DNA from 3 places in the Janthinobacterium sp. OK676 genome. Region 3 is predicted to be linked to each of the others. Evidence: predicted binding sites of a transcription regulator. Region 3 holds the regulator's gene; each other region holds the start of a gene.

Evidence for each region. The regulator sigma-54, encoded in region 3, starts transcription at its own class of promoters, with help from an activator protein. The targets are predictions, from matches to a motif close to TGGCANGNAANCTGCTTT.
Region 1: BLU39_RS16145 (EDSAP-1 family PEP-CTERM protein) is a predicted target of sigma-54. The motif match lies at 7,577-7,594, and genes of this name have one in related genera.
Region 2: adh (aldehyde dehydrogenase) is a predicted target of sigma-54. The motif match lies at 6,181-6,198, and genes of this name have one in related genera.

What each region holds. Positions count from the first base shown of each region.
Region 1 covers NZ_FNHA01000007.1:291,460-302,079, reverse strand. The annotation lists gene BLU39_RS16185 (transglycosylase SLT domain-containing protein) at 1-876, shown strand, start outside; gene fabI (enoyl-ACP reductase FabI) at 980-1,768, shown strand; partial or broken gene BLU39_RS16175 (hypothetical protein) at 1,841-2,117, shown strand; gene BLU39_RS16170 (helix-turn-helix transcriptional regulator) at 2,123-2,644, shown strand; gene BLU39_RS16165 (DEAD/DEAH box helicase) at 3,025-4,431, shown strand; gene BLU39_RS16160 (acyl-CoA thioesterase) at 4,519-4,977, opposite strand; gene BLU39_RS16155 (hypothetical protein) at 5,062-5,430, opposite strand; gene BLU39_RS28665 (hypothetical protein) at 5,560-5,697, opposite strand; gene BLU39_RS28660 (hypothetical protein) at 5,937-6,110, opposite strand; gene BLU39_RS16150 (glycosyltransferase) at 6,247-7,479, shown strand; gene BLU39_RS16145 (EDSAP-1 family PEP-CTERM protein) at 7,668-8,651, shown strand; gene BLU39_RS16140 (EDSAP-1 family PEP-CTERM protein) at 8,760-9,752, shown strand; gene BLU39_RS16135 (nitroreductase family protein) at 9,769-10,620, opposite strand, start outside.
Region 2 covers NZ_FNHA01000024.1:1,126-11,745, reverse strand. The annotation lists gene BLU39_RS27850 (4Fe-4S binding protein) at 1-835, opposite strand, end outside; gene BLU39_RS27845 (porin) at 893-2,053, opposite strand; gene BLU39_RS27840 (PQQ-dependent methanol/ethanol family dehydrogenase) at 2,341-4,077, opposite strand; gene BLU39_RS27835 (DUF779 domain-containing protein) at 4,129-4,518, opposite strand; gene adh (aldehyde dehydrogenase) at 4,574-6,094, opposite strand; gene BLU39_RS27825 (beta-propeller fold lactonase family protein) at 6,347-7,303, opposite strand; gene BLU39_RS27820 (TonB-dependent receptor family protein) at 7,508-9,646, shown strand; gene BLU39_RS27815 (substrate-binding periplasmic protein) at 9,701-10,534, opposite strand; gene pedF (cytochrome c-550 PedF) at 10,560-10,620, opposite strand, start outside.
Region 3 covers NZ_FNHA01000015.1:75,562-86,181, forward strand. The annotation lists gene BLU39_RS25085 (monovalent cation:proton antiporter family protein) at 1-1,072, opposite strand, end outside; gene BLU39_RS25090 (KpsF/GutQ family sugar-phosphate isomerase) at 1,181-2,191, shown strand; gene BLU39_RS25095 (KdsC family phosphatase) at 2,191-2,724, shown strand; gene lptC (LPS export ABC transporter periplasmic protein LptC) at 2,767-3,378, shown strand; gene lptA (lipopolysaccharide transport periplasmic protein LptA) at 3,404-3,985, shown strand; gene lptB (LPS export ABC transporter ATP-binding protein) at 3,985-4,740, shown strand; gene BLU39_RS25115 (RNA polymerase factor sigma-54) at 4,745-6,223, shown strand; gene raiA (ribosome hibernation-promoting factor, HPF/YfiA family) at 6,293-6,652, shown strand; gene BLU39_RS25125 (enoyl-CoA hydratase/isomerase family protein) at 6,784-7,869, shown strand; gene rapZ (RNase adapter RapZ) at 7,871-8,734, opposite strand; gene hprK (HPr(Ser) kinase/phosphatase) at 9,190-10,125, opposite strand; gene BLU39_RS25140 (PTS sugar transporter subunit IIA) at 10,162-10,620, opposite strand, start outside.

The sequences.
Region 1 (10,620 bases), on a different contig from region 3:
CTCAAGCAAAACATGTTCAAGGACGAGCGCCGCGGCGTGCTGGCCTCGACCGATGCGGCCCTGACCTATCTGCAGCGCCTGTATGACATGTTTGGCGACTGGCAACTGGCCCTGGCCGCCTACAACTGGGGCGAAGGTTCGGTGCAGCGCGCCATCAAGAAAAACCAGTCGCTGGGCAAGCCCACCGATTTCGAAAGCCTGGCCGACCTGATGCCGGCCGAAACGCGCAACTACGTACCCAAGCTGCAAGCGGTGAAAAACATCATCGCCAATCCGTCCCAGTATGGCCTGACCCTGCCGGTGGTCGACAACCAGCCCTACTTCACGGCCATCGACAAGACGAGTGACATCGACATCACCGTCGCCGCCCAGCTGGCCGAACTGTCGATGGATGAATTCAAGGCCTTGAATCCGCAATTTAACCGCCCCGTCATCATCGGCGGCGAAAAGACCAAGATTCTGCTGCCACAGGAAAACGCCGCCAAGTTCACCACCAACCTGGCGCAATGGGGCCATGCCTTGTCGAGCTGGACCACGCACAAGATCACCAATGCGCGCGAACGCATCGAAACGCTGGCGTCGAAATTCGGCACCACGCCCGACGTGCTGCGCCAGGCCAACAACATTCCCCAGCGCACCCGCTTGCGCGCCGGCTCCACCATCCTCGTGCCGAAAACCTCGGCCACGATGAACAACGACATCACCCAGGAAATCGCCGACAGCGCCACCATGCTGCTGGAAGCGGACCGCCCGGAACGCGTCGCCAAGGCCGTGCGCCGCGCCACCAAGGGCGGCAAGGTGCAAGCCGCGCCAATTTCCCTGGTAAAACCGCGCATCCAGCGCGGTGGCAACAGTCGCGCCAAGGCACGTCACTGATCGCCTGATCCGTATTGAGACACCCTACCGGCCGCCACAGCCTTGCTGTCGCGGCCGGTTGTACATCCGCCTACCCCGCCCACCTACCCAGACAGGAGTCGTCATGGCTTTCTTGCAAGGCAAAAAAATCCTCATCACGGGCTTGCTGTCGAACCGCTCCATTGCCTATGGCATCGCCAAGGCTTGCCACCGCGAAGGCGCCACGCTCGCCTTCACGTATGTGGGTGACCGCTTCAAGGAGCGCATCACGGAGTTTGCGGCGGAATTCGGCAGCGAACTGGTGTTCGACTGCGACGTGTCCAGCGATGAACAGATCGGCGCCGTCTTCAACGACCTGGCGCGCCACTGGGATCAACTGGACGGCCTGGTGCACGCCATCGGCTTCGCGCCGCGCGAGGCGATCGCCGGCGACTTCCTCGACGGCCTGTCGCGCGACAGCTTCCGCATCGCGCACGATATTTCCGCCTACAGTTTTCCCGCCATGGCCAAGGCCGCCCTGCCCCTGCTGCATCCGGGCGCGTCGGTCCTGACCCTGACCTACCTGGGCGCCGTGCGCGCCGTGCCCTACTACAACACCATGGGCCTGGCCAAGGCGTCGCTGGAGGCATCCGTGCGCTACCTGGCCGAATCGCTGGGGCCGCGCGGCATCCGCGCCAACGGCATTTCCGCCGGCCCCATCAAGACCCTGGCCGCTTCCGGCATCAAAGATTTCAGCAAACTGCTGGGCTTTGTGGCCGAGCATGCACCGCTGCGGCGCAATGTCACCATCGAAGAGGTCGGCAACACGGCCGCCTTTCTGCTGTCCGACCTGGCCTCGGGCATCACGGGCGAGATTACCTACGTCGATGGCGGCTTTTCGCAAGTGATGGCCGTCAATCCCGAAGTAGAGTGATGCGGTGATGGTCGATTTTTATCGGTTGTCACTTGACAACCGATAAAAATCGACCTACATTGGAGGCATCGCATGGCGCGCTCCTCGCATCCCAAGAAAGAAATCGAAGCGGCGCTGCGCCACGCGGAAAGCCAGGGCTGGCGCGTGGAAGTGGGCGGCAGCCATGCCTGGGGCAAGATCTCGCCCCTACAATGACGACGGCTGCCGCTGCGGCGAATTCTGTATCGCCTGCATCTGGAGCACGCCGAAAAACCCGGGCAACCACGCGCGGGCGATCCGCCGGGTGGTCGATAATTGCACTTTCAACAAACTGCTGCACGACTGCATGCAGCGCAAATCCAGGGGTTAACAATCATGGATTACATCTTTACTCTCAAGTACAGCCTGCCCGACCACGAACACGACCTTGATGCGCTGGCCGAGCGCCTGGGCGGCGGCGGTTGCGACGATGCCCTCGTTGGTATCGGGCAAGCGGGACGCCTGGCGCTGGAATTCACGCGCGAGGCGGCCAATGCCAGGGAGGCGCTGCTCAGCGCCCTGGCCGACGTCAAAGCCATCGTGCCCGATGCCGTGCTGGTCGAGGCCGCCCCCGACTTCGTGGGCCTGACCGACGTGGCGCAGGTACTCGGCCTTTCCCGGCAAAACCTGCACAAGCTGATGAGCAAGCACCGCCACAGCTTCCCCATACCCGTGCATGAGGGCAGCGCCACCATCTGGCACCTGGCCGACGTGCTGGCCTGGCTGCATGCAAAGGGAACGTATCAGCTGGAACGCAGCCTGGTCGAACTGGCGCAGGTGACCCGGCAGATCAATCTGGCCAGGGAAACGCGACAGGCGCCGCCGCTGCCCGCCGACATCGTGGCCATGCTCAGCTAAAAGGGCGAAAACTGCGTATTTCTACTTATTTCATAGAGGAAATACGCCCAAAAACGTGGCAGGACTTTCGTTTCTTCCCATTTAGCCCGTGCAAAACGACGGCAAATACGGTATAGTGTCGTTGTGCGCTGCAATATGTTCCCTTGAAGCGATGGCAACACCGCAGTCATGCACTACAAACTTAGCAGCTTCGCAAGCCTTAGCGCATCCACAGGATGCCGCTTATAAAGCCCTCCCGCCTTGTGTGTCGCACCTGACACCGTCCCGGCGCAAAGCTTTTGTGCCGAAATTTCTTTCTAGTTGAGTCATTTCGTTTTGGTTGGCGTTGCTATTTTGCGTTCTGCTTTTTGCAAGAACGCTGATTTTTACGAAAGAAAAGAATGACATTTGAATCCTTAGGCCTGCATCCGTCCATCCTCGCCGCTCTGACCGAATCGGGCTACACCGCGCCAACCGCGGTACAGTCGCAAGCGATTCCAGCCGCGATCGAAGGCCGTGACCTGCTGGTCTCGTCGCAGACCGGTTCGGGCAAGACCGCAGCTTTCATGCTGCCGTCGCTGCACAAACTGGCCAGCGCCGAACAAAGCGCCGCCGGCAAGACGCCGAACCAGGAAATGCAAGCATCGCGCGCCCGCGGCGAGCGTCCACGCTTCAAGGCTGCCCAGCCAAAAATGCTGGTGCTGACGCCAACGCGCGAACTGGCCCTGCAAGTGACCACCAACACCGACAAGTACAGCACCGGCATCCGCCGCATCAAGGCTGTGTCGATCCTGGGCGGCATGCCTTACCCTAAACAGATGCAATTGCTGGCCAAGAATCCCGAGATTCTGGTCGCCACCCCTGGCCGTCTGATCGACCACATGGATTCGGGCAAGATCGACTTCTCGCAACTGGAAATCCTGGTGCTGGACGAAGCCGACCGCATGCTGGACATGGGTTTCATCGACGACATCGAAAAAATCGTGGAAGCGACGCCGGAAGGCCGTCAAACCATGCTGTTCTCGGCAACCTTGGACGGCGTCGTGGGCAACATGGCGCGCCGCATCACGAAGAACCCGCTGGTCATCCAAGTGGCAAGCTCGAGCAACAAGCATGAAAACATCACCCAGCGCGTGCACTTCGTCGACGATCTGTCGCACAAGAATCGCCTGCTGGACCACCTGCTGCGCGACGAATCGCTGGACCAGGCTGTTGTGTTCACCGCCACCAAGCGTGACGCCGACACCATCGCCGACCGTCTGAACATCGCCGGTTTCTCGGCTGCCGCCTTGCACGGCGACATGCACCAGGGCGCGCGTAACCGCACCCTGGACGGCATGCGCCGCGGCCAGGTCAAAGTGCTCGTTGCCACCGACGTTGCCGCCCGCGGTATCGACGTGCCAACGATCACCCACGTGTTCAACTACGATCTGCCGAAGTTCCCGGAAGACTACGTCCACCGCATCGGCCGTACCGGCCGCGCTGGCCGCAATGGCCTGGCCATCTCGCTGGTGAACCACGCTGAAGGCATGAACGTCAAGCGCATCGAACGCTTCACCAAGCAATTGATCCCGGTCAATGTCATCGAAGGTTTCGAGCCGAAGAAAACGGCATCGGCACCACGTTCGAGCGCCCGTCCAGGCGGCTGGAAACCAGGCGACAACCGTGGCGGCGCGAAGCCAGGCCAACGCACGTTCAGCAAGCCGGGCGCACCACGCAAGGACGGCGCTCCTAGCACCGGCGGCGGCTACAAGGGTTCCAACCCGCGCAGCACCGACGGCGCACGCCGCAGCTACGGCGACCGTTAATCACGGCGCCATGCCGCCAGCAGGCGGCAGGCAATAAAAAACGGCCACCAGATCGCTCTGGTGGCCGTTTTTTCATGTCCGCGGCACTTACTTCTTCGACACCTTCTGGCGCGACAGCTTGCGCAGCTTGGCCTGCTCGAAGCGCGCGTGCTGTTCCGGCGTCTCGAGCGCCAAAGGCGGCACGGCCACCGGCTTGCGGTTGGCATCGACGGCCACCATCGTGAAATAGCAGCTGTTGGCGTGGCGCACCAAGCGCTGCTGGATGTTTTCCGTCACCACGCGGATACCCACTTCCATCGAGGTCGTGCCCGTGTAATTGATCGAGGCAAGGAAGGTCACCAGCTCGCCCACGTGGATAGGCTGCAGAAACATCACCTGGTCCACGGACAAGGTCACCACGTAGCTGCCCGAATAGCGGCTGGCGCAGGCGTAGGCGACGCTGTCGAGGTATTTCAGGATGGTGCCGCCGTGCACGTTGCCGGAAAAGTTGGCCATATCGGGCGTCATCAGGACCGTCATCGTCAGTTCGTGGGCCGACCAGTTCATCGCGCTGTCCAAAGTGTTCTCCAAAGGGGAAATAATAAAAAGAGTGGGGATGTGAAAACCGGCCCCAGGGGCCGGTTGCGGACCTTACAGGCCCAGGGTGTCGATATCGGCCAGCGAGTCGCGGCCCTTGTCGGAAATGTCGTGGCCCTCGCCTTCGGCGCGCGCCACGATGTGGGCTTTCTTGCCCAGGAAGTAAGCCACGTCCGTATCGAGCTTGGTCAGCGGATCGGCGGCGACGGCGCGCAGCCCCATGATGCAACGGCGCAGGAACAGCAGCTGTTGTGCCTTGTCGGTGATGGACAGACGGCCATCGCGTGCATAGCTGAGCAGCTTCAGGCCGGACAGGCGCTTGGCATTGCGGGCAACGCAAGCACTGGGGCGCTCGGTCTTGATGCCGCGTGCAACTTGCTCCAGCGCGTCATATTCATCAGTTGTTAATTTCTCGTTCTTCATTACTTTTCCATAAAAGGCCAGGTGTTCGGCCCCCATGGTACGCGCCCCGCTGCGCATCGGCAACAGGCAACGTGAATCTACCGCCGCCGGCCAGGCGGCCAGGCAGCGGAAACACGGCCGCGACGGCCGTTATTTATAGCTGCGCAACAGCAGCCAAGCCAGGCCGCAACCAGCCACGGCACCCGCCACGACCAGCGCCACGAGATTCTTGCTGGTGATCACAGGCCGCCGGCCCAGGTAGATTTTGTTATGCAAGGAATTGCCCACGATGGTCTCCTGTACAAGAATTTTTATGATGTCTCATTATAAGAACAGAATCGTGACGGCCGCATGACACTCGGCAGTTAGCGCTTGATATGTATCCACTCGGCAACATTTATGCGCATTTTTGTTGTTTAAATGGCGTGGCCCTGACGAGTCCCGCGCCTCCCATTTCCAACTGGAAATAAACAAGGCGCGCGCCGGCCACAGCTGGCCATGGCGCAACGCTGCGGCTGGCAAACCGTTCAATGCATTTTCACGGGCGGCGGCGGCGGCGTGGGTTCCTCGACCGGCACGGGGTCGATGTGCGGCGGCGGTTCCGGCGGTGGCGTGAGAGGATCGCCTTCCGGCGGTGGCGGCATATCGGGTTCGGGCGTGCTGTGCGCACGCAGCGGGACAAAACGGGATTGTGGCTGCATGGTGATCTCCTTTGCCTCACTGTAGCCGATGCGCCCAACTCCTGGCGCCCGCCAGTGGCGCGCGGTCGGGAACTAAACGGCGTGGCGCCACTCCAACTTGCCAGGCATCCCCTCCCGCACGAGTGCAAGCGACCCCATGGCGCGCAAGAAAATCCTCTTTATGGCCGAGGCAGTGACCCTGGCCCATGTCGGCCGTCCCCTGAGCCTGGCCCAGGAGCTGGACGAGGAAGAGTACGAAGTCCATTTTGCCTGTGCCGATGGCTATGACTTTTGTTTCAAGCAAGTCCCCTTTCGGCGCTGGCGTATCGACAGTATTTCATCGCTGCAATTTCTGCAGGCGCTGGCGCACGGCAAGCCCGTCTATACGGAAAGCACCTTGCACGCGTATGTGGAAGACGACCTGCGCCTGCTCAATGCCGTCCAGCCCGACCTCGTGATCGGCGACTTTCGCCTGTCGCTGTCGGTCAGCGCGCGCCTGCAGCGCATTCCCTACATTACCGTCAGCAATGCCTACTGGAGTCCCTGGGTGCGCCAGCACTATACGGTGCCCAGCCTGCCCCTGACGGGCATGCTGCCCATCTGGCTGGCCGATCCCCTGTTCCGCCTGATCCGCCCGCTGGCCTTCGCCTCGCACGCCGTGCCCCTGAACCGCGTGCGCCGCCGGCATGGCCTGCCATCGCTGGGCAGCGACCTGCGGCGCATCTATACGGATGCCGACCGCACCTTGTACGCGGATATTCCGCAGCTGTTCCCGCCGCACGGCATGCCGCCCACGCACGACTACCTGGGCCCCATCATCTGGGCGCCGCCGCTCGACTTGCCGGACTGGTGGCAGCGCCCGGAACTGAGCAGCGGGCGGCCCATCATCTATGTCACCCTGGGCAGTTCCGGCCAGGGGCAATTGCTGCCGCGCGTGCTGCGCGCGCTGGCGCCCCTGCCCGTCACCGTGATGGCGGCCACGGCCGGCACCATCCGCGTCGATGCCGTGCCGCCGAATGCCTATGTCGCGCCTTTTTTGCCGGGCGACGCGGCCGCCCGGCGCGCCAGCCTGGTGATCTGCAACGGCGGCAGCCCCACCAGCCAGCAGGCGCTGACGGCAGGCGTGCCCGTCATCGGCATCGCCGGCAACCTCGACCAATTCCTCAACATGCACGGCATCGTGGGCGCCGGTGCCGGCCTGCTGCTGCGCGCCGACCGCTTCCAGGAAACGGCCTTGCGCCATGCCGCCACGCGCATGCTCGACGATGGACGGGCCAGGCTGGCGGCACGTCAGCTGGCCACGACCATGCGCGACTATGTGCCCGGGCAACGCTTGCTGCCCCATATGCACGCCCTGCTGGGCTCGTTGCCACAAGGCGCCCAGCCTTGACGGGTGGCGTCGGTTTTTCTTACAGCGAGTCCGGCAACACCTGCACCACGTCAACAAAAGCGCGCCAAGTCATTGATTTCAAACGAACCTCATGCGTTGGCATGGAAGTCGCTAGGTACTTGCCATGAGCACCTGCCGACAGGTCTCAGGCAAACCTTCCAGACTCACTCAACCACGAGGTGAATACAATGAAACTCTCGAAACTGAAACTGCTCCCGGCCGCAGCGGCACTGGCCCTGCTGTGCGCCGCCGGTAGCGCACAGGCGGGCGCCTACGGCTATTCGTACAACAACATCTTCGGCCTGGTGATCGCCGTGCCGACGGGCCAGATCACGGTCGCCAACAGCACCACCATCTCGCGCAGCACGGCTACCCTGAATGGCGTGAGCGTCATCAATGGCGGCGCCGGCTCGCTCGATGCCCCACGCGCCAACGTCGGCCCCGTCACCAAGGGCGAAAACGACTTCACGCAGCAAGGCCCCACCGGCACCTTTTCGCGCGGCGATGCGCAGATCGTCAGCACGCAATTCCCTTCGTTCCCGCCGGGTTCCACTTCCACGCAAGCGGTGAACGTGGCCGAAGCCCACCTTGACGGACCGGCCGGCACGGCCGATGCGTCCGGGCGCAACGGCTCGACCACGGGGTTCTCCGTCGATTTCGTCGTCGGCTCGCCCACGGCAACGCTGAGCTTCGACTTCCTGGCCTCGCCCTTCATGCAAGTCTTCCTGCAAAGCACGGTCGGGCAGCTGTCCACGGCCACGGCCAACCTGGTCGTCACCTTCACCATCACGGACGCGGCCGGCGCGACGGTGTTCAACTGGACGCCCGATGGCGTGATCGGCTCGGGCATCTTCGGCGGCACCGAGGCGGCCGATGGCGCCAACCTGAACACCAGCCTGGCGACCAATTTCCTCACGCGCGGCAACCTGTTCACCTACGACCCATCCGGTTGCGGCACGCCCACGGGCACCGGTGTCGGCACAGTGTGCGGCAGCAACTTCAGCTCCGTCAGCAATGCTTTAACGGCTGGCAACTACACATTGACCTTGAATGCGGTGGAAAGCGTGGACCTGGTGAAACAGGCCGCGACGCCCGAACCGGGCACCCTGGCCTTGCTTGGTCTGGGTCTGGCGGGCCTGGGCTATGCCCGCCGCCGCAAGCTTGCCGTCTGAACCAGGCAACAGGGGGGATTTACAGGCGAGGGAGTTTCCTCGCCTTTTTTATGTAGCAAGCCTGTCGGTTTTCCTTACAACACGGCCGACCAGGAGATGAGGATTTTCATGACTACATTTTCTTGCATCCGATTACCAACGGCCCTGCTGGCCTTGCTGTTCCTGGCCAGCAGCGGCACCGCCAGCGCCGCCGCGTATGGCTATTCCTACACCAGCGTCTTTGGCCTGGTCATCAGCAATCCCACCGGCTCCACTACCTTGCTCAGCAACATCGACCTGTCGCGCACCACCGCCACGCTGAACGGCAGCAGCATCATCAATGGCGGCAGCAATGAGATCGACGCGCCGCAAGCGACACGCGGCGCCGTCACCAAGGGGCAAAATGATTTTACCCAGCAAGGCATGGGCAACGCCGCCTATGCGCGCGGCGAGGCGCAAATCATCAGCTCGCAGATTCCCCCGTTTCCGCCGGGCTCGACCAGTACGCATACGGTGAATGCGGCGGAAACCTTTCTCACGGGCGGCGGCAGCGCCGACGCCTCGGGCCGCAATGGTTCCAGCACGGCCCTGGCCATCAATTTCGTCGTCGGCCAGCCGGGCGCGACCCTGGCCTTCGACTTCCAGGCCCTGCCCTTCATGCAGCTGTACCTGGATGCCCTGGCTGGCACGGACTCGGCGGCCACGGCGAATATGGCGATGACGTTTACCATCATCGATGGCAATGGCCAGATCGTTTTCAACTGGGCGCCCGACGGCAGCCTGGGCTCCGGTATCCTGGGCGGCACCGAACTGGCCGACGCCGCCAACCTCAATGCGGGCTACGCGCAAACGCCGCTCACCGGCGGCAGCGTATTCACCTACGACCCCAGCGGCTGCGGCGCGCCCACGGGCACGGGCGCCGGCAAGACGTGCGGCGGGCAATATGGCGCCGTCACGGATAAGCTGGTGGCAGGCAGCTATACCCTCGTGCTGAACATGCTGAACAGTTCCGAGCTGGCCTACGTACCTGGCGTTACGCCCGTGTCGCTGCCGGGCACCTTGCCGCTGCTGGCGGCGGGCCTGGCAGCGCTCGCTTGCCTGGCGCCACGGCGGCGCCGCTGACGCAGGCTGCGTGCCTTTATGGCCCAGCAGTGGGCGCCACCAGCAACTCTTGCAGCGGACGGCGCAAGGAACGCGCGCCGGCCGCCGGCCCCGCACCGATGCGCCCGAGGAACACGGCCCGCTCGACCGCCGCCGCCCCCAGCACGCCCTGGCATTGCACCACCAGTTCCTGCGCCATTTCCTGCATGCCATCGGTGCGCGAAAAAGTGCGCCGTTCGCGCACGTAGCGGGCAAAGATCAGCGGCGTCAGTTCCGGCTGCAATTGCAGCCCCAGCTGCGTGGCCGTCAGCCAGAATCGCTGCATGGCGCGGCCGGCCGCCACATAATCGTCGACATGGCGCGGCGGCGCATCGGCCAGCAGCGCGAAATGCGCGGCGCAATACAGGCCCGGCAGCAAGTCCATCTGCAGCCGCGGGGCGATGGTGCCGCCCAGCCAGGTATTGAAAAAATCCACGCGGCGCCAGCTGTGCATGACCCAGCGCATCAGCCGCGCCGTCATCGCATCGACACCGAGCGCCTGCTCCGGGATGCGGTCGCTGCTGTAGCGCGCGCCCCATTCGATCACGTCGCGGTGCACCTTGTGCGCTTCGGGCATGGTCAGGCGCAGCTTCGCATTGTCGAACATCAGGCGGGCACAGGCCAGGCGCGCGCGCCCGCCTTCGAACCACTGCACTGAGTAGCCCGGTGGCAAGCTGGCCGCCAGCGCCGCCTTTTCACTGGCGCGCAGGCTGCGCGTGCTGAGCCGGCGCCGCTGCACGCTGCGCTGCGGCAAGAAGGCCGCCAGCGGATCGGGCAGCATGCCGGGGCTGTCGACCAAACGCACGTCGAAGGTGGGCAAGGTGTCGGGCATGGACAGGCGCCGGCGCGC
Region 2 (10,620 bases), on a different contig from region 3:
CATGGTCGCCCTCGTCGAGCCGGTTGCGCAATTTATTCCAGCTGCGTTCCGCCAACAGGTTGCGCCCCACCGTGGGAACTGAGACGTACGCCAGGTACAGGTCGATGAACACGCCGTCCGTGTCGCGCGTGGCTTCCGGTTCGAGTCCGGCTCCGGGACTGCCCGCAAACAAGGCTTCCACCTCCTTGTTGCTCAGGCGTACATGCTGGATCAAGCCCTGTTCGAGCATCTGCGCCACGCCGAGTTTCTCGAATACCTCCATGCGGATGCGGGCGATCTGGTCCGGGTCGCGGCCTTGCGCAAAACCGAGTTTTTTGCGCGACACTTTCAAGGCCGAGGCCAGCACGCTCTGGTTGATGATGCGCACGGAGGCCGTGGCTTTTGATACGCCATCGATATCGGCGTGGCTCGCATCCGGCGCGCGTTTCGTCCTGGCGTCGATGGCGATATTCTGTTTCAGCGACAAGCCCTGGTACTGCTTGACGAACTGAAACAGGGGCGCTTCGCCTAAGCCGTCGAGAAACACGGGCTCGTGCTGCGACAGTACGGCGACGTCGAGAAAACTGCCTTTCGGATCAATGGCGATCAGCAGATTGACGGGCACGCCGGAAAAGCCGGGTATGGGTGCCAGGTCCACCGATTCAAACACGTAGCCGACCAGTTCGGTCGCCGTGGCGTTCTGGCGGAACAGGGGCCAGACAGGCAAGTCGGCCTCCTTGTCGCCCACGACGATGGGCGCGGGAAAGCGCCGTGCCAGCTCGGCCTTGGTCAGCACACCGGCCCAAGCCTGTCCCAGGATAAACAGGAATAGCCAGCAGGCTATGAACAAGCGCATTATCCGCATGCATGGTGCTCCGTGCGGCGCCCTGTTCCAAGGCGCCGCGTTGTTGAGTTAGAAGAAAATAATGCCGCCCAGGGACACGCCATTCATCTTCGCCTCGCCGCCGGCAAAGCCTTTCGAGCGCGTCTGGCCCAGCTCGCCTACCAGGGTGATCGCACTGTTGAGCGAGTAATACGCGCCCAGGGTCAGGTTGGCGTTCGACTTCAAGCCGCCCGTGCCGGCCGTGTTGTCGTCGTTCTTGCTGATGCCGTAGGACAAGCCCAGCTTCAGCTTGTCCGTCGTTTTATACGTGCCTTGCAGCAGCCAGTTCTTCGACTTGGTATCGCCCTGGTCCGCATCGGACAAGATGCCCAGGCCCTTGCCGCCCTGGAAGTTGACCAGCACGCCAGCCGGACCCATCTGGTACGAACCGCCCACTTCCACGCCGCGCATGGTCAGGTCATCGACACCTGGCGTCTTCGACGTGAATTTTTGCGACTTCACGCCCAGCCACGCCTTCAAGCCTTCCTGCGCATACGTGAGCTGCGCCTGCACTTGCGGACTCGACTTCGAAGAATAGGTCGAGCCTGCCACGATGGGCGTATCGGAGACGGGGCTGACCAGTGCCACGTCGACGCCAACGCCGCCCGACTTTGGCGAGCTGTACATGATCTGTCCATAGTTGCCCAGATAGGTATAGCCGGCACCGATATGGCCCAGGGTCACCCGTCCCCGCTGCGTGGCCTGCACGGGCGCGCCCGAGCCCAGCAAAGTCATGTCGGACAGGATCGCATTCGCGCCGAAGATGCCGTAGTCGCGCCCCAGCTTGAAGGTGCCCATGTTCTCATTGCCAAACGTAAAAAAGGCCTGGCGCACGTCGACGACGCTGTTCTGGCTGATGGCGCTGTCCGTGGCCGTCGAGTTGTAGATGCCGATCAAGGCTTTCACGTCGTACTCGCCCAGGCGCGAGCTTGCCGACGTGATCAAGCCGTTGGGCAACAAGCCATTGCCGATGGTGGTGCGGTCCTTCTCTCCGCCGCAGCCGAGCGCCTGGCCGCCCAGCGCCAGCCCGCCCACCGCATCGCCCGAACACGACACCTGCGTGTAGTAGGCGTTGACGATGCCGCCCACCGACACGGTCCAGTCGCCAGCCTTGATATCGACGGCTTGCGCCTGTCCCACCGCTGCGATAGTCATGACACCGAGGCTCCCCAGCTTGATCCATGTGTTCATTTCTTCTCCTCTTTCTTCTCTGTTTTTAGTGTGCACACCAGTGATTGATGTACCTCAAGCTTTGGCAATAAGCGTGCCCAGCAAGCCTCAGAGGGAGAAAGGAAAAAAGCATATTCAACGTGTGCAGCGGCGGATCAATCGCCACTGATAGTGTTCATTTTTTGACCGCAAGTATGCGTATCGGCCATCGAGGTAAACAAAAAACTGACGGCCTGGGCCGTCAGCAAAAAGAAAGCACCCGGCGGACAGGGAGACACCCATCCGTGTGGCCCGGGCGCTTCACCCCGTTACTTCGATGCCAGCTTGAAGACCCACACGGAACCGCCCTGTTCCAGGAAGTTGACCTTCTTCGCCACTTCGCCGCCCCACAGCGGCACCGCGCCACCCCAGCCGGATACGACGGCCACATATTGCGTATCGCCATCCTGCCAGGTGACGGGCGGCGCCACGACGCCGGAGCCCGTCTGGAATTTCCACAGCTCCTTGCCCGTCTTCGCGTCGACGGCTTTCAGGAAACCTTCCGGCGTGCCGTAGAACACCAGATTGCCGGCCGTGCTCATCACGCCACCCCACAGCGGCGCGTTGTTCTTGATTTCCCAGACGATCTTGCCCGTCTTCGGATCGACGGCGCGCATGGCGCCGATGTAGTCGTCAAACAAGGGCTTGATGGTGAAACCTGCGCCGAGGAACGCACCGCCCTTCTTGTAGCTGATCGGCTCGTTCCAGATATCCATGCCCCACTCGTTCGCCGGCACGTAGAACAGCTTGGTTTGCGGCGAGTACGCCATCGGCATCTGGTTTTTGGCGCCGAGGAAAGCGGGCGCGGCAAACACGGTACTCCCCTTCTTGCCCTCCTCGCCCTTGGTCGGATCGCCAGGGCGGCCGGCAGCGATGTAGTTCGGCCGGCCCGTCTTCAGGTCGATGCTGCTGGCCCAGGTGATTTTCTTCACAAACGGAAAGGCGTTCTGCAGCTTGCCCGTGTTGGCGTCGATCACATAAAAGAAACCGTTGCGGTCGGCCTTGCCGCCGTAGCGCTTGCCATCCATGTCGAAGGTGACGAATTCGTTGGCGCCGTCGAAATCCCAGGCATCGTTCGGCGTGTTTTGATACGCCCATTTGATTTGCCCCGTTTTCACGTCCAGCGCCACGGTGGACGACGAGTACAGATTGTCGCCGGGACGCAAATGGCTGTTCCACGGCGCCGGATTGCCCGTGCCAAAATACGCGAGCTTGGTTTGCGGATCGTAGGTGCCGCCCATCCACGTCGAGGCGCCGCCCGTTTTCCACAGGTCGCCCGGCCAAGTCTTGTTTACCGTTCCCGAAATGCCGTTGTCGATGGCCTTGCCATCCTTGTCGTAGCGGTGGCCCATGTGACCCTCTACCGTCGGACGGCTCCACACGAGGTCGCCCGTCATCGGGTTGCGCGCTTCGACCCGACCGACGATGCCGAATTCACCGCCCGACACGCCCGTCAGCAGCAAGCCTTCGGCGATCAGCGGTGCGGCCGTCATCGAGTAGCCAGCCGCATAGTCGTCGACTTTTTCCTTCCAGACGATCTTGCCCGTATTCTGGTCCAGCGCCACCAGGTAGGCGTCGAGCGTGCCGAAGATCACCAGGTTGCCGTACAGGGCCGCACCACGGTTGACGACGTCGCAGCAGGGCATGATGCCGTCTGGCAAGCGATGCTCATATTTCCACAGCTTGGCGCCCGTTTTCAAGTCGACGGCGAAGATGCGCGAATACGATGCCGTGACGAACATCTTGCCGTTGTGAATCAGCGGCTGCGATTCCTGGCCCCGCTGTTTTTCACCACCAAACGAGAACGACCAGGCCGGCACCAGCTTGGCCACGGTCTTGTCATTGATCTGCGTCAGCGGCGAATAACGCTGGCCCTGCGTGCCCATGCCGAACGACAGGACGCTGGACGGATTCTTTGCCGTGCTGTCGAGCATGGCGGTGGTGACATTGCCCACATCGGCCGCCTGGGCCAGCGATGCCAAACCCAAACCGACGAGTATCCCCATGATTTTTTTCTGCACAATCATCTCCCTCTGTTTTATTAGTATGTGTGTGTATCAAGTCTTGCGGTGCTCATGCGGCTGGGCATGCAGCAAGGCGCACTCTTCATCGGTGAACAGGCGCGAGCGCGTCAAGAAGCGCTTGCCCGTGCCGTTGTCGAGTGAAAACATGCCGCCATTGCCATCGACCACATCGATAATCAACTGGGTATGCTCCCAGTACTCGAATTGCTCGAGTCCCATGTAGAACGGTGTGCCATTCAAATTGCCGAGATAGATGTCGGTGTCGCTGACATCGAACTCGCCCAGCGCATAACACATGGGCGTACTGCCGTCACAGCAACCGCCCGACTGGAAAAACATCAGCGGACCATGACGCTGGCGCAACTTGTCCATCAATTCCAGCGCCGCATCGGTGGCGACCACCCGGGCAATTGCTGCACTCATGGCATCCCTTTCTGTGCGCCGCGCCCGGACAACAGGCGCGGCGCCTGTTGCCGGTTTAGAAGAAGCCCAGCGCTTTCGGGCTATAGCTCACCAGCAAGTTCTTCGTTTGCTGGTAATGGTCGAGCATCATCTTGTGGTTTTCGCGGCCGATACCCGATTGCTTGTAGCCGCCGAACGCGGCGTGGGCCGGATACAGGTGGTAGCAATTGGTCCACACGCGGCCCGCCTGGATGGCGCGCCCCATGCGGAAGGCGCGCGAGCCGTCGCGCGTCCACAGGCCGGCGCCCAGGCCGTACAAGGTATCGTTGGCAATCGCCAGCGCGTCGGCCTCATCCTTGAAGGTGGTCACGGACACGACCGGCCCGAAAATCTCTTCCTGGAAGATGCGCATCTTGTTGTTGCCCTTGAACACGGTCGGACGCACGTAGTAGCCGCCTTCCAGGTCACCTGCCTGCGTGTTGCGCTCGCCGCCGGCCAGCACTTCGGCGCCTTCCTGGCGGCCGATGTCGAGGTAGGACAGGATTTTCTCCAGCTGCTCCTGCGATGCCTGCGCACCGATCATGGTGGACGAGTCGAGCGGGTTGCCCTGCTTGATGGCAGCCACGCGCTTGAGGGCCCGTTCGATGAATTTCTCGTAGATCGATTCCTGGATCAGCACGCGCGATGGGCAGGTGCACACTTCGCCCTGATTCAGCGCAAACATGGCAAAACCTTCCAGGCACTTGTCGAAATACTCGTCGTCCGCATCCATCACGTCTTCAAAGAAGATGTTCGGCGACTTGCCGCCCAACTCCAGGGTGACGGGAATCAGGTTTTGCGCGGCGTAGCCCATGATCAAGCGGCCCGTGCCCGTTTCGCCCGTGAAGGCGATCTTGGCGATGCGCTTGCTCGAGGCCAGCGGCTTGCCCGCTTCCAGGCCGAAACCGTTGATGATGTTCAGCACGCCCGGCGGCAGCAAGTCGCCGATCAGCTCGATCAACACCATGATGGAAGCCGGTGTCTGCTCGGCCGGTTTCAAGACGACGCAATTGCCGGCGGCCAAGGCTGGCGCCAGTTTCCACACGGCCATCAGAATCGGGAAGTTCCACGGAATGATCTGGCCCACGACACCGAGCGGCTCATGGTAGTGGTAGGCATAGGTTTCCGCGTCGATTTGCGCGACGGAACCTTCCTGCGCGCGGATGCAGCCGGCAAAGTAGCGGAAATGGTCGATGGCCAGCGGAATGTCGGCATTCATCGTTTCGCGGATGGGCTTGCCGTTGTCGATGGTTTCCGCCGTGGCGATCAGGCTCAGGTTCTGTTCGATGCGGTCGGCGATGCGGTTCAGGATATTGGCGCGCTCGGCAGGCGAAGTCTTGCCCCAGGCATCCTTGGCGGCATGAGCGGCGTCCAAGGCCAGCTCGACGTCTTCCACCGTGGAGCGGGCGATTTCGCAAAACGGCAAGCCCGTGATCGGCGTGATGTTAGGAAAGTATTCACCTTTTACTGGGGCAACGAATTTGCCGCCAATGTAATTGTCATAGCGTTGTTTGAAAGGATTGGCTACGCCCAGTTTGCTGATGTCTGCGAGATTCATGTCGTCCTCTATCGGGTTAATTAGAATGGAATTACTGTAATTAAAATCAAACGTCCTGGTACAGATGGGGTGAGTACACGGAGTCTTCCGCAAATGCCGTGCCAGCTCGCCATCCCACTACAAACTTAGCCGCTTTTCCCCTCGTTACAAGGGCGTGGCGTCAATACCGGTGTGCTTTTCAGCGCATGTCCGGGCTTGAGCCGCTGCACAATGGAACAGGTGTACCAGACTGGAACACCTGTTCCTGTGCCACTAGCGAATCACCACGCCCCATGGCAACTCACCCACTGCAATATCGGCTACCTTGCGCGCGCTGGCCGTGTCGATGACGGACACGCTGTTCGAGCGACCATTGGCCACGTACAGCTTGGCGCCGTCTGGCGTGATGGCCATGTTCCATGGGCGCTTTCCGACGGGAATGGTGGCCGTCACCTTGTTGCTGGCCGTATCGATCACCATTACCGTGCCGTCCGTGCCATTCGAGACATACACTTGCTTGCCGCCGGGATGGACCACGATGCCATTGGCATTTTTTCCAGCGGGAATGGTGGCAATCGCCTTGCGCGCGGCCATGTCGATCACGTAGACGGCATTGACCAGTTCGCACGCCACGTAGGCGCGGCCCGAGTCCGGGCTGAAGCCGATGCCGCGCGGACGCAGTCCCACGGCGATGGACGCCACCTGGCGGCGTTGCGCCACGTCGATGACGTCGACTTGTTCAGCCTCTTCCGCGCTGACCAGCAGCCAGCGCCCGTCGGGGCTGAAGACGGCGTGTTCCGGGTTGCGCCCCTGCACCTTGATATCGGCGAGCAAGCTGCCCGTCTGGCCATCGAGCAAGGCCACGCTATTGTTTTCCTCGACGGCCACGGCCACGTAATGACCGTCTTGCGAGGCGCTGACGCCTTCGGGCGACTTGCCCAGGGCTACCGTGCGCAGGGGCGTGCCGCCAGCGTTATCGATCAGCAACAAGGCGCTGCTGGCCGCATCCGTGACAAACAATTGCCGCCCGGTGGGGTCGGCGGCGATGCCGCGCGGACGCTTGCCGGCTGCAATCTGGCGCACGACCTGGTCGGTCGCCGTGTCGATCACGCTCAAGGTGCCCGATTTTTCATTGGGAACATAGGCAAATGGAGCAGCCTGGAGGGCGCTGCTGGCGAGCGCAGGCAGCAGCCAGCACACCTGGCGCAAGCGCGAGAAGAAGTTGGGCATAATCACCTTTCGATGGCAAAACACAGGAAAAGCGCGCGGCATCGGCGCATCTGAACATTGCTGTATGCAAACGCCGTGCCACTGACACGCGTATAATTTCAGCCCACCAATGGAGACATGGCAGGCATATTGCTTGATACAACGATGCAGACCTGCGCCGCGCACGCGACCAAAGCAGGCTTTTATTCACATTGGAGAATCCGCATGCAGCACCGTTTCCGCCTGAACACCATCGCCAGCCTGTTTGTCGCCGGCAGCGCCACCCTCGCCCCCCACGCTTTCGCCGCCGAGGCAGCTGCCCCGGCCAACGGGCAACTCATGGATACGGTGGTCGTCAGCGGCAGCCGCATCGCCCATCCCAGCCAGGAAGTGCCGGCCTCGATCGACGTCGTCGACAGCGCCCGCATCCAGGATGGCCAGATCCGCGTCAACGCGTCAGAAGCGCTGGCCGCCGTGCCGGGTCTGGTGGTGCAAAACCGCCAGAACTACGCGCAAGACTTGCAAATCTCGTCGCGCGGCTTCGGCGCCCGTTCGGCCTTTGGTGTGCGCGGCGTCAAGCTGATCAGCGACGGCATTCCCGCCAGCATGCCGGACGGCCAGGGTCAGGCCGCCACCTTCAACCTCGATACGGCCGAGCGCATCGAAGTGCTGCGCGGACCGTTCTCCGCCATCTATGGCAACCACTCGGGCGGCGTGATCCAGCTGTTTTCCAAGGATGGGCAAAATCCCCCATCCGTCGAGCTGAACGTGACGGGCGGCAGCTTTGGCACCAGCAAGGTCGACCTCTCGGCCCAAGGCCAGGCAGGCGGTATCGGCTACGTGCTCGACGGCTCGCGCTTCCGCACCGACGGTTTCCGCGACCACAGCGCCGCCACGCGCGAACAGGCGTTCGGCAAGATCACCGTCAAGCCGACGAATGACAGCAAGCTGACCATCGTCGCCAACAGCCTGCACCAGGGCAATACGCAAGATCCGCTGGGCGCCTCCTGGGCCACGTTTGCCCGCGATCCGCGCGCGGGAGAAATCGACACGACGGATACGCAAAACCCGAAGCGCACCCTGGCCGAGCGCTACAACACCCGCAAGAGCATCGACCACCAGCAAATCGGCGCCACCTATGAACAGTCGTTCGGCGACGACCGCCTGCACGTGACGGCCTACGGCGGCAACCGCGACGTGATCCAATACCAGGCATTTACCAAGGGTTTCCAGGCGCCGGCCAGCCATTCGGGCGGCGTGGTCGACTTCCAGCGCGAGTTCTACGGCATCGACACCAACTGGCTGCACGTGAACCAGCTGGCCGGCGGCAAGCTGAGCACCACCATCGGCATCGATTACGGCCGCTCCAGCGATGACCGCACCGGCTATGAAAATTACATCGGCAATACCTTTGGCGTGAAAGGCAAGCTGCGCCGCGACGAGCAGGATGTCGTCTCCAGCCTCGATCCGTATATCCAGACGGAATGGCAAAGCGGAGCGTGGCTGCTCAGCGCAGGTGTGCGCTACAGCAAGATGAAAGTGTTGGTCAACGACCGCTATCTCGGCAATGGGAACGACAGCGGCAGCCTGGAGTTCAGCCACACGACACCGGTGCTGGGCTTGCTGTACAAACTGACGCCGGACGTCAATGTGTACGCCAGCGCCGCCCGCGGTTTCGAAGCGCCCACCCTGAATGAACTGTTTTACTCGGGCACGGGCGGCGGCTTCAATTACCAGCTGAAACCGGCCACCAGCACCAACCTGGAAGCGGGCATCAAGGCGAGGATCAACCACAACACGCACGTCAATGCGGCCGTGTTCCAGATCAAGACCAACGACGAGCTGGTGGTCGACAGTTCCAGCGGCGGGCGTACCAGCTACCGCAATGCGGGTAAGACCTTGCGCCAGGGTATGGAAGTGTCGCTCGAATCCAGCCTGCCATATGGTTTCACGACAAAAGTGGCGCTGACCAGCCTGCACGCCGTGTATGACCAGGCGTTCGGCGCCGTGCGCGAAGGCAGCCGTTTGCCGGGCGTGCCTAGCGCCAACCTGTTCGCGGAACTGGCCTGGAAAGACACGCTCGACCGCTTTGGCGCGGCGCTGGAAAGCGTGGCCAGCAAGCAGGTCTACGCGGAAGACAGCAACAGCGAAAAGCCGGCGCCCGGCTATACGGTGTTCAATGCGCGCTTCAACGCCAAGCAAAACGTGGGGAACTGGCGCTTCAAGGAATTTGCCCGCCTGAACAATCTTTTCGACAAAACCTACGTGGGTTCCGTCATCGTCGGCGACAGCAACAAGCGCTACTATGAAGCGGCGCCGGGACGTAACTGGCTGCTGGGTGTCAGCGCGCAATACTCGTTCTAATAACAAAGCCCGCGTATCTTCCGATACGCGGGCTTCGCTATCCAGCATGGCTAGTTAGGGCCGCGCTGCCTTCACGCCATATTTCTCAAAAATGGTTTTCAATTCGCCGCTGGCCGCCATCTCGTTCATGGCTGCCTGCAGCAATTTTGCCACGTCGAGCTGCTGGCGGCTGACGGCCAGGCCCACGGCCCAGCCGGCACGGGGCAAGCGGGCGAACGCCACTTCGCTCATGGGGAAAGCAGGATCGCTTTTCAGCACGGACTCGATTTCCGAACGGTTGGCCAGCACGGCGTCAAGCTGCCCCGCCTGCAATTGCTGCAAGGCTTCGGCCGCCGTGTCGAAGATGCGCACGTCGTCGCGGTACTTGCCATTGTCTTCGCCCAGCATCAGCATGGCCGCGATCGACACCTTTTCCACGCCGATACGCTTGCCTGCCAGCGAGGCGACGCCGTCGAATTGCGGCACGGCTTGCGCGCTGCGCGCCAGGCGCACGGTTTCCACGTAATACGGCGCGAAGATCTCGACCTTGTCGTTATCGGCCATCAACTGCTTGTCGACTGGCACATGCAGCATCACGTCCGCGGGACCATAACCGAGGTAATGCCCCTTCCACACCATATTGCGCAAGTCATCGTTGAGGTTTTCACCGGCGGGAAATGGCAGCAAGCTCAGTTTCAGCCCCAGCTTTTTCGCCAGCGCTTCGGCGATGTCGATATCGATGCCGACTCCCTTGTCGGAAAACGGCGCGAATTCGTTGTACACAGCCACTTTCAGGCTGCCCGACTGCTGCACCTTCTGCCAGTCGGCATGCGCCGGCGCGGCTGCGCACAGCGCCAGGCAAGCGAGCGAGATCATCGCGCGCACGCCCCGGAGTTGAAATGAACGCATGGGACTCCTTCGTGATCAGTGTGGCTTAGTTGGATTCGCGGCGCGTTTCCAGATAGGTCTTGATGGCCCACATGGCTTCCTGGTTG
Region 3 (10,620 bases):
TCAGCTTGATGCCGCCAGCCAGGTTCAGCAGCACGAAGCCGAACTCGCCCGCCTGCGCCAGCCCCAGACCCGTGCGCAGGGCCACGCCGTTGCTGGACCCGAACAGCCGGGCCAGCCCCGCGATCAGGGCAAATTTCAGCAGCACGGGGCCGCACAGCAGGAGCAGCACGAGCCACCAGTTCTCAAACACGACGCGGATATTGAGCAGCATGCCGACGGTGATGAAGAACAGGCCCAGCAGCACGTCGCGGAACGGTTTGATGTCCTCTTCCACCTGGTGCTTGAATTCCGTCTCGGAAATGAGCATGCCGGCAACAAATGCGCCCAGGGCCAGCGACAGCCCGGCCCGCTCCGTGATCCACGCCGCGCCCAGGGTGATCAAGAGCAGGTTGAGCATGAACAATTCTTGCGAGCGGCGCTTGGCAACGATGGTCAGCCAGCCGCGCACCATCTTCTGGCCGATGAACAGCAGCAAGATCAGCACGACCAGGGCCTTGCCGCCGGCCCAGGCCAGGGTTTCGGCCAGGTTGTCCGAATCGCGCGTGAGGGCGGGAATCAGGATCAGCAGGGGCACGACGGCCAAGTCCTGGAACAGCAAGATGCCGATGATCTTGCGGCCGTGCTCGCTTTCGAGTTCCAGCCGTTCCGTGAGCATTTTCGACACGATGGCCGTCGACGACATGGCCAGCGCGCCACCCAGGGCGAACGCGGCTTGCCAGCTCAGGTGGACGTAGGCGGACAGGTAGCGTCCGACGAACCAGCCGAAGACGACGGTGGCGATGATGGTGGTGACCACCTGCGCCATGCCAAGGCCGAAGACGATGCGCCGCATGGCGAGGAACTTGGGCAGGGAAAATTCGAGTCCGATGGAAAACATCAGAAAGACGACGCCGAACTCGGCCAAGGTATGGCTGGCCTCGTTTTCGGCCGCCAGGCCCAGCGCGTGGGGGCCGATGACGATGCCAACGGCCAGGTAGCCCAGCATGGGCGGCAAATGCAACATTCTGAAAGCGACCACGCCCAGCACGGCGCTGCCGAGTAACATCAGGGTCAGTTCAAGCGAGGAAAACATGGGTTGCCCGGTGCGGTCAATGGAAATCGTTGTTTGTTGTGACTGGCAAGTTTTTTGCTTTCCTAATTCGTTTATACTTTGGGCATGAGTGTAACCCATGAAAAAACAATGCTGAAAGCTTTTGATCGAATTGACATGCAAGCGACGACCGAGCGCGCCGTTGCGCTAGCCCGCACCACCTTGCAGATCGAGTCCGACGCCATCGTTGCGCTGCACGCGCGCCTGGCCACGGACGACAGCGTGGGCCGCGCCGTGGCGCTGTTGCTCCAATGCAAAGGAAGAGTCGTCGTCTCCGGCATCGGCAAGTCCGGCCATATCGCGCGCAAGATTGCCGCCACCCTCGCGTCCACCGGTACGCCGGCCCTGTTCGTGCATCCGGCCGAAGCGGCCCATGGCGACCTGGGCATGGTCACCTCGGACGATGCTTTTATTGCCATATCGTACTCGGGCGAATCGTCCGAGCTGATGGCCATCATGCCCGTCGTCAAGCGCATGGGCGGCGTACTGATTTCCATGACGGGCAAGCCGAATTCCAGCCTGGCCCAGCTGGCCGACGTGCACCTGGATATTTCTGTTGAAAAAGAAGCCTGTCCGCTGAACCTGGCGCCGACGGCCAGCACTACCGTCACCCTGGCCCTGGGCGACGCCATCGCCGTGGCCTTGCTCGACTTGCGCGGCTTCAAGGAAGAAGATTTTGCCCGCTCGCACCCGGGCGGCGCCCTTGGCCGCCGCCTGCTCACGCACGTGCATGACGTCATGCGCAGCGGCGAACGCGTACCCAAGGTGCCCGTTGAGGCATCCCTGCTGCAGGCGCTGGAAGAAATGACGAAGAAGGGCATGGGCATGACGGCCATCGTCGATGCCGACAACCGTCCCGTGGGCGTGTTTACGGATGGCGACTTGCGCCGCATGTTCGAGCGCGTGCAGGACTTCACGCAAGTGGCGATCCGCGACGTCATGCATGCGCAGCCGCGCAGCATCGCGCCCGAACGCCTGGCCGTCGATGCCGTGGCCGTGATGGAGCAGTTCCGCATCAACCAGATGCTCGTCGTCGATGCCGACGGCAAGCTGGTGGGCGCGCTGCATATCCATGACCTGACGCAAGCGAAGGTGATCTGATGGACAGCGTGGCGGACAACCTGGCACGCGCGGCCAAGGTCAAACTGATGATCTTTGACGTCGATGGCGTGCTCACCGACGGCAGCCTGCATTTCGGCCCCGATGGCGAGATGATGAAAACGTTTAATGTGTATGATGGCCTGGGCATCAAGCTGCTGCAGGAATCGGGCGTGCAGACGGCCATCATCAGCGCGCGCCGCTCGGCCATCACGGCGCGCCGCGCGCAGGACCTGGGCATTACCCACGTGCACCAGGGCGGTCACGACAAGCTGACGCCGTTTCGTGAACTGCTGGCGCTGACGGGCTTGACGGAAGAGCAATGCGGCTATATCGGCGACGACGTCATCGATGCGCCCATCCTGAAACGCGTGGGCTTTGCCGTCAGCGTGCCGGGCGGGCGTCCGGAAGCGCAGGGCCTGGCGCACCATGTGACGCAGGCCGGCGGCGGCCGTGGCGCCGTGCGCGAGATCTGCGAATTCCTGCTGCGCGCGCAGGACAACTATACGCGCGTCATGGCGCCGTTCCTGGAGTGAGGCGCGCCGCCTCGCCAGTGACATTTGAAAGAGTAAAGTCCTATGCGTAAGCCAGGAGGCGCCCATCGCTGGCGCATCATTTTCACCGTGCTGGGCGCGGTTGTCGTCGCGCTGGGCAGCTTTTGGCTGCTCGAAGTGATGAACAAGAATGGCCAGGATGCCATGCCCAGCAAGCACTTGGATGAGCCCGACTATTTCATCACCAATTTCAGCCTGGTGCGCATGGACTTGACGGGTAAGCCCAGCTATATCGTGTCGGGCACCAAGCTCACGCATTATCCTGCCGACGATTCGTCCGACATCGACCAGCCCTTCGTGCGCAAGCTCACGCCGGGCATGCCGCCGTTGAACATGAACGCGGAACTGGCGCACATCGACCAGGACAATACCCGGCTGCAACTGCACCGCAATGTCGTGATCGACCGCGTGGCCAGTCCGAAGGCGCAGAACCTGACGATCAAGACGGAAGCGCTGACGGTGTTTCCGGACGAGGAAAGAATGGAAACGGACGTGCCTGTCGATATCCTGACGGGCACCTCGCGCCTCAATGGCATCGGCATGAAAGCCAATAACGCCACCGGCGAGGTGGAAGTGCAGAATGCGCTGCGCATGGTCCTCCCGCCGAAACCGCGCCCGGCCGCGGCGGCAAAATGACAGAATGAAACAAGGAAACCATACTATGAAGAACATCTTGCTGTTGACCGTATTTTCTCTGGGCATCATGGGCGCGGCGCATGCCGAGAAGGCCGATTCCGAGAAGGAAGCCGTCATCACGGCGCGTAGCGGCCACGTCGATGACGTCAAGCAGATCCGCACCCTGACGGGCGACGTCGTGCTGGTCAAGGGCACCCTGACCATGAAGGCGGGCCGGGCCCTGATCACGGAAGACCCGCAAGGCTACCAGTTCATCACCTTCTGGGCCGATCCCGGCAAGCTGGCCACCTTCCGCCAGAAGCGCGATGGCGCGGGCGACCTGTGGATCGAAGGCGAAGCGGAGCGCGTGGAATACGACAACAAGACGGAAGTGGTGAAACTGTTTTCCAAGGCCAAGGTAACGCGCCTGGAAGGCACGAAAGTGACCGACGTGGCCAACGGCGCGTTCATCTCGTATGACAGCCGCAAGGAAGTATTCCAGATGGAAAATACCAACAGCGGCACCAGCACGCCCGATGGCGGCAGCGTGCGCATGGTGATCCAGCCGAAGACCAAGGCGCCGGCGGCGGAGAAAGCGCCGGCCACGCCTGCGCCAGGAACGAAATAATGGACAATACTCGTTGCGGCAGCACCCTGATCGTTCGCGGTCTGCAAAAAACCTATGGCAAGCGGCAAGTCGTGCATGATGTTTCGCTGCAAGTCGAATGCGGTGAAGTGGTGGGGTTGCTGGGCCCGAACGGCGCCGGCAAGACTACCTCGTTCTACATGATCGTCGGCCTGGTGCCGTCGGACGGCGGCAGCATCGACATCAGCGGCGTGGACATTTCCAGCCTGCCGATCCATCGCCGCGCGCAGATGGGCCTGTCCTATCTGCCGCAGGAAGCGTCCGTGTTCCGCAAGCTGACGGTGGAAGACAATATCCGCGCCGTGCTGGAAATCCAGACCGTCGAAGGCCGCCCCCTGAAGAAGGCCGAGATCGAGGAACGTCTGGATAAATTGCTGGCCGACTTGCAGATTGAAAAGTTGCGCGAGAACCAGGCCTTGTCCCTGTCGGGCGGCGAGCGCCGCCGCGTGGAAATCGCCCGCGCGCTGGCCACCGATCCCCGTTTCGTGCTGCTTGACGAGCCGTTCGCCGGTGTCGATCCGATCGCCGTGATCGAGATCCAGCGCATCGTGCGCTTCTTGAAGGAGCGCAATATCGGCGTGCTCATCACCGATCATAATGTGCGCGAGACGCTGGGTATTTGCGACCGTGCCTACATCATCAACCAGGGCTCGGTGCTGGCGTCGGGACGCCCCGACGACATCATCGCGAACGAGTCGGTACGCCGGGTCTATCTGGGCGAACACTTCCGTATGTGAGCCAATGAAACAATCATTGCAGCTGCGCACCTCGCAGCACCTGGCACTGACGCCGCAGTTGCAGCAATCGATACGCCTGTTGCAATTGTCTACCCTGGAATTGCACCAGGAACTAGAGCAACTGCTGACGGACAATCCCCTGCTCGAACGGCTCGACGATCCGCTCGACCGTTCGCTGCGCCTGCTGTCCGATGGCGCCTTGAGTTCGACGGCCGCGCCGGCCGAAGCGCCGCCCCAGCCGCCAGGCCAGGAGGCGCCCGCGGCGCCGGCTGAAGCGGAAACCTTTGACGGCGAGGCGGGCGAGGGCCCGGCCGCCGTGGATGGCGGCGACAGCGACTGGAGCGAGGCGAGCCGGGGCAAGGCGCCCGACGACGAAGATTCCCGTCCGCAACTGGAAGCCCATCACTGCACCCTGCGCGAACACCTGATGGAGCAGATGCGCGTGACGGTGCTCGAATTGCGCGACCGCGCGCTGGTCGAGCTGATCATCGACGCGCTCGACGACAATGGCTACCTGGAAGAGTCGCTCGACGACATCCTGGCGCGCCTGCCGGAAGAGCTGGAAATCGACGCGGACGAGATGCGCACGGCCCTGGCGCTGCTGCAAAGTTTCGATCCGCCCGGCGTGGGCGCGCGCAATGCGTCCGAATGTCTGGCCCTGCAGATCAAGCGCTTGCCGCAGGTTGCCATGGTGACGCGGCGCATGGCCCTCGTCATCGTGGAAAAGCACCTGGCCTGGTTTGCCCAGCGTGATTTCAACAAGCTGAAAAAAGCCCTCGATTGCGACGATGAAGACTTGCGCGAAGCGCAGACGGTGATTCGCCAATGCAACCCGCATCCGGGTGCCGTGTTCGCCTCTGACGTGTCCGATTACGTGGTGCCCGACGTCGTCGTCAAGCGCGCGCGCAATGGCTGGCAAGTGACCCTGAACAACGACGTCATGCCGCGCCTGCGCGTGAACGCCATGTACGCCAACCTGCTCAAGCAGGGCAAGGGCGAAGGTGCCATGGGCGCACAGTTGCAGGAAGCCAAGTGGCTGATCAAGAATATGCGCCAGCGCTTCGACACCATCCTGCGCGTGGCACAGGCGATAGTAGAAAGACAAAAGAACTTTTTCTCGCATGGGGCCGTTGCCATGCGCCCCCTTGTGCTCCGTGAAATAGCTGATACACTGGGTTTACACGAGAGTACTATCTCGCGGGTAACAACTCAAAAGTACATGCTGACCCCGCACGGCATGTTCGAGTTGAAATATTTCTTTGGTAGCCACGTCGCCACCGAAGCGGGGGGCGAAGCGTCATCGACGGCGATACGGGCATTGATCGTGCAACTGACAGGAGCAGAAGACCCTAAAAATCCTTTATCCGACAGTAAGATTGCGGACATGCTGGGGGAACAAGGCATGGTGATTGCGCGACGTACTGTTGCCAAATACCGGGAAGCATTAAAAATTCCGCCAGTGAGCCTGCGTAAGTGTTTGTAAGTTTTTTTCGGTTCCTCTGCGGGCCGGATACGATGGACCGCACGAACCCGATCATCTTTAGGAGTGTGTATGAATCTCACCATCAGCGGACATCATCTCGAAGTGACACCAGCCATCCGTGAATACGTACAAACGAAGCTGGAGCGCGTGAAACGTCATTTCGATCAAGTCATCGATATCGCCGTGATTCTGACCGTGGATAACCTCAAAGAGAAAGAAAAACGTCAAAAGGCCGAAGTCAACCTGCGTCTGAGTGGCAAGACCGTCTATGTGGAAAGCCTGGCGCAAGACTTGTACGCCGCAATCGATGCCCTGATCGACAAGCTCGATAGGCAAGTGATGAAATACAAAACCAAAGTGCAAGGGCACGGTAAAGAGGCGATCAAGCATCTGCCAGACAGCTCGGAAGAAGAATTCGCCCCCGCCTAAGCGGCCTGCGACTTTCAACCGGTTGTGATCAACTAAGGGCGCACATTGCGCCCTTTTTTGCGCCCAGCGGAACGCAATGTTCCCCGCGCAGGCGCTAGAATGTTTGCACTTTCACTTCTTTCCTGCCTGCCATGAGCGACTTCGTCCAGACTGCCATCCGCAACCGCACGGGCCACATCGTGCTCGACCGTCCGAAAGCCTTGAATTCCCTGTCGCTGGACATGGTGCGCGCCCTGAGCGCGGCCCTGCTGGTCTGGCGCGATGATCCCCAGGTGGACGCCGTCGTGATCCGCTCCAGCAGCGAGAAGGGCCTGTGCGCCGGCGGCGACATCCGTTTCTTTTACGATGCGGGCCTGGCCACGCCGCAAGGCGGCAGTGCCTTGCTGGAAGATTTCTTTACGGAAGAATACGCTTTGAATCATTTGATTCATTTCTATCCGAAACCGTATATTGCCGTGATGGATGGCGTGGTGATGGGCGGGGGCATGGGCGTGGCGCAAGCTAGCCCCGGCAACTGCCTGCGCATCGTCACGGGCCGCACGCGCATGGCCATGCCGGAAGTCAATATCGGCCTGTTTCCGGACGTGGGCGGCAGCTATTTCCTGTCCCGCCTGGCTGGACAGCTGGGTCTGTACCTGGGCTTGACGGGCTTGACGATCAACGCGGCCGACGCCCTGTACACGGGCCTGGCCGATGTCTACCTGCCCGAAGCGCAGGTGGGGGCCCTGCTGGACCTGTTCGAATCGACGCCGGGCGAGGCCTTGCCGGTGGCGATCAAGGCCCTGGCGGCGCCGTTCCAGGCCAAGGCGGGCGTTTCTTCCCTGGCCACGGCGCGCGCGGCGCTGGATCGCCATTTCAGCGCTGGCTCCGTGGCAGCCATCATGGCCTCGCTGGCGCAGGACGACGGTGCGTTCGCCAGCAAGGCCTTGGCGGCCATGCGCCTGCGCTCGCCCCTGATGATGTCCGTGACGTTGGAATTGCTGCAGCGGGGCGCCCACCTGGGCGTGGCCGATTGCCTGCGCATGGAACGCACGGTGGTGCGCCACAATTTCGAACATGGCGAAGTGCTCGAGGGCGTGCGCGCGCTGGTGGTCGACAAGGATAATGCGCCGCGCTGGAATCCATCAAGCCTGGACGAGGTCGACGCGGCCATGGTGGCGCGCTTCTTCGCTCCCGTCTGGCCGGCGCAAGCGCATCCGCTGCGCCACCTGAATTAAACTAGGCGCGTTCGCGGTGGCGCAAGACGACGCGTTCGTTGGGCCCGAAGTATTGCGCCAGCCGTTCCGCCATGTACACGGAGCGGTGCTGGCCGCCCGTGCAGCCCAGGGCCACCGTCAGGTAGCTGCGGTTGTCGGACTTGAATGATGGCAACCATTTCTCGATGAAGGCGCGTATGTCGGCCAGCAATTCCAGCGCGCTCGGCTGCGCGTCGAGGAAGGCGATCACGGGCGCGTCGCGTCCGTCGAGGGGGCGCAGGGCCAGGTCGTAATAGGGGTTCGGCAAGGCCCGCACATCGAAGACGAAGTCGGCGTCCAGCGGCACGCCCAGCTTGAAGGCGAACGATTCGAAGAACAGGGTCAGCGGTGCACGCTCGGAGGCGACGATATCCTTGATCCAGGCGCGCAGCTTGTTGGCGCTCAGCTCCGACGTGTCGATCACGTGGCCCAGCTGTTCGATGGCCGACAGGCGCTCGCGTTCTTCCGAGATGCATTCGATCAGGGTGCGGCGGCTGGCCGGATTCTGGTTCGGACGCAGTTCGTGCGACAGCGGATGGCTGCGCCGCGTTTCCGAGAAGCGCGCCACCAGCGAATGCGTGGTAGCCGTCAAGAACATGACCTTGACGTCGTGCCCCTGGTCGCGCAGCAGGGCCACATTGTGCGGCAGGCTGACGAGCGACTCGGCGCTGCGCGCATCGACGGCGACGGCCAGTTGCGGTGTGCCTTCGTCGAGCAGGGTTTGCACCAGGCTGGGCAGCAAGGCCGGTGGCAGGTTGTCGACACAATAGTAGCCGGCATCTTCCAGCACATTGAGCGCGACGGATTTACCGGAGCCGGATATTCCGGTGATAAGGACGATATGCATAGCCCGATCATACAATAAAGACCGGTGCTCTGCTCCCAAGGCAATTATCTTTACAAACTATTGCAATTTCATATGTGTATTTCGTAGGTCGGCTTAGCGCAAAGCGGTGCAGCAGGGAATTCACGCAGCATGGCTGCGTGCCTGCGTAACGGTCCTCGCTTGCAAGCGAGGGCTCCTGCTGACACCCGCTAACAATGTCGTCGGATTACGCTGGGCCTTGCCCCGCTAGTCCGACCTACGTTGCTAATCCCCGCTCATTGCGAGTCGTTGGTGCAGCCGGGAATTCACGCAGCACGGCTGCATGCTTGCGTAACGGTTCGCCCTTGCAAGGGCGAACTCCTTGGCAACATTAATCGCCACTCATGGCGAGTCGTTGGTGCAGCAGGGAATTCACGCAGCACGGCTGCGTGCGTGCGTAACGGTTCGCCCTTGCAAGGGCGAACTCCTTGGCAACATTAATCGCCACTCATGGCGAGTCGTTGCCGTTCCATGAACTCCTGCAAGGTATCGATGCCGCGCAGTTGCAGAATGGTATTGCGCACGGCCGCTTCCAGCAGCACGGCGATGTTGCGGCCGGCGGCGACGGGGATGACGACCTTGCGCACGGGCAGGCCCAGCACGTCTTCCGTGGGGAACAGGAAAGGCAGGCGCTCGACTTCCTCTTCCAGCGCGTTGCGGCGCACGAGGTGCACGATCAGTTTCAGGCGCATCTTGCGGCGCACGGCCGTTTCGCCAAAGATGGCCTTGATGTCGAGCAAGCCCAGGCCCCGTACTTCCAGCAGGTTCTGCAGCAGGGGCGGGCAGCGGCCTTCGATCATGTTCGGTGCGATGCGCGAGAATTCGACGGCGTCGTCGGCCACCAGGCCGTGGCTGCGCGAAATCAGCTCCAGCCCCAGTTCGCTCTTGCCCAGGCCCGAGTCGCCCGTGATCAGCACGCCTACGCCCAGCACGTCCATGAACACGCCATGCATGATGATGCGTTGCGCCAGTTTTTTCGACAGGTAGACGCGCAGGAAGTCGATCACTTGCGCGGCCGGCAGCGGAGTGGAGAACAGGGGAATGTTTTGCTCGTCGCAGATGGCGAGGATGTCGGGCGGCGTTTCCAGCCCTTGCGCGATGATCAGCGCGGGCGGGCCGCCGGCGATCAGTTCGCCGATCACGTGGGTGCGCGTGTTGACCTTCAGGCGCTGGTAGTAATTGATTTCCTGGTGGCCAAAGACCTGGATGCGGCCCGGATGGATCAGGTTCAAGTGGCCCACCTGGTCGGCGGCCGACGAGACGTCGCCCGAGATCAGGCGTTCGCCGCCGGGGAAGCCGGCGAACCAGCCCAGTTGCAGACTTTCACGATTATCGTCGTACAGGCGTTGTATCGTCAGTGGCGTTTGCAACATGGCGGTCTTCTTCAGGAGTGGAGGAATACCTGAAGTTTAACCTGCCGCTTGCAGACTGGGTTGCCAATTGACGATGCGCGAATGCACGGATTTCGGTTCCGGATCCGTGGCCAGCGCCGTGCGGAAGGCGTCATCGGAAAACATTTCGGCGATTTCCGACAGGATTTCCAGATGTTGCTGAGTGACATGATCGGGAATCAGCAGGAAAAACAACAGATTGACGGGCTTGCCATCGGGCGACTCGAAGGGAATCGGTTCGGCCAGGCGCACGAAGGCGCCCAGCGGCGATTTCAGGGTTTTGCTGCCCTTGACTCTGCCATGCGGCACGGCCACGCCATGGCCCAGACCGGTCGAGCCCAGGCGTTCGCGGGCAAACAGATTGTCCGAAACGGTAGAGCGGGCGATGCCGTAATTGTTTTCGAAGATCAGGCCGGCTTGCTCGAAGGCGCGCTTTTTACTGGAGACTTCCAGGTCCAGCAGGACGTTTTCGAGGGA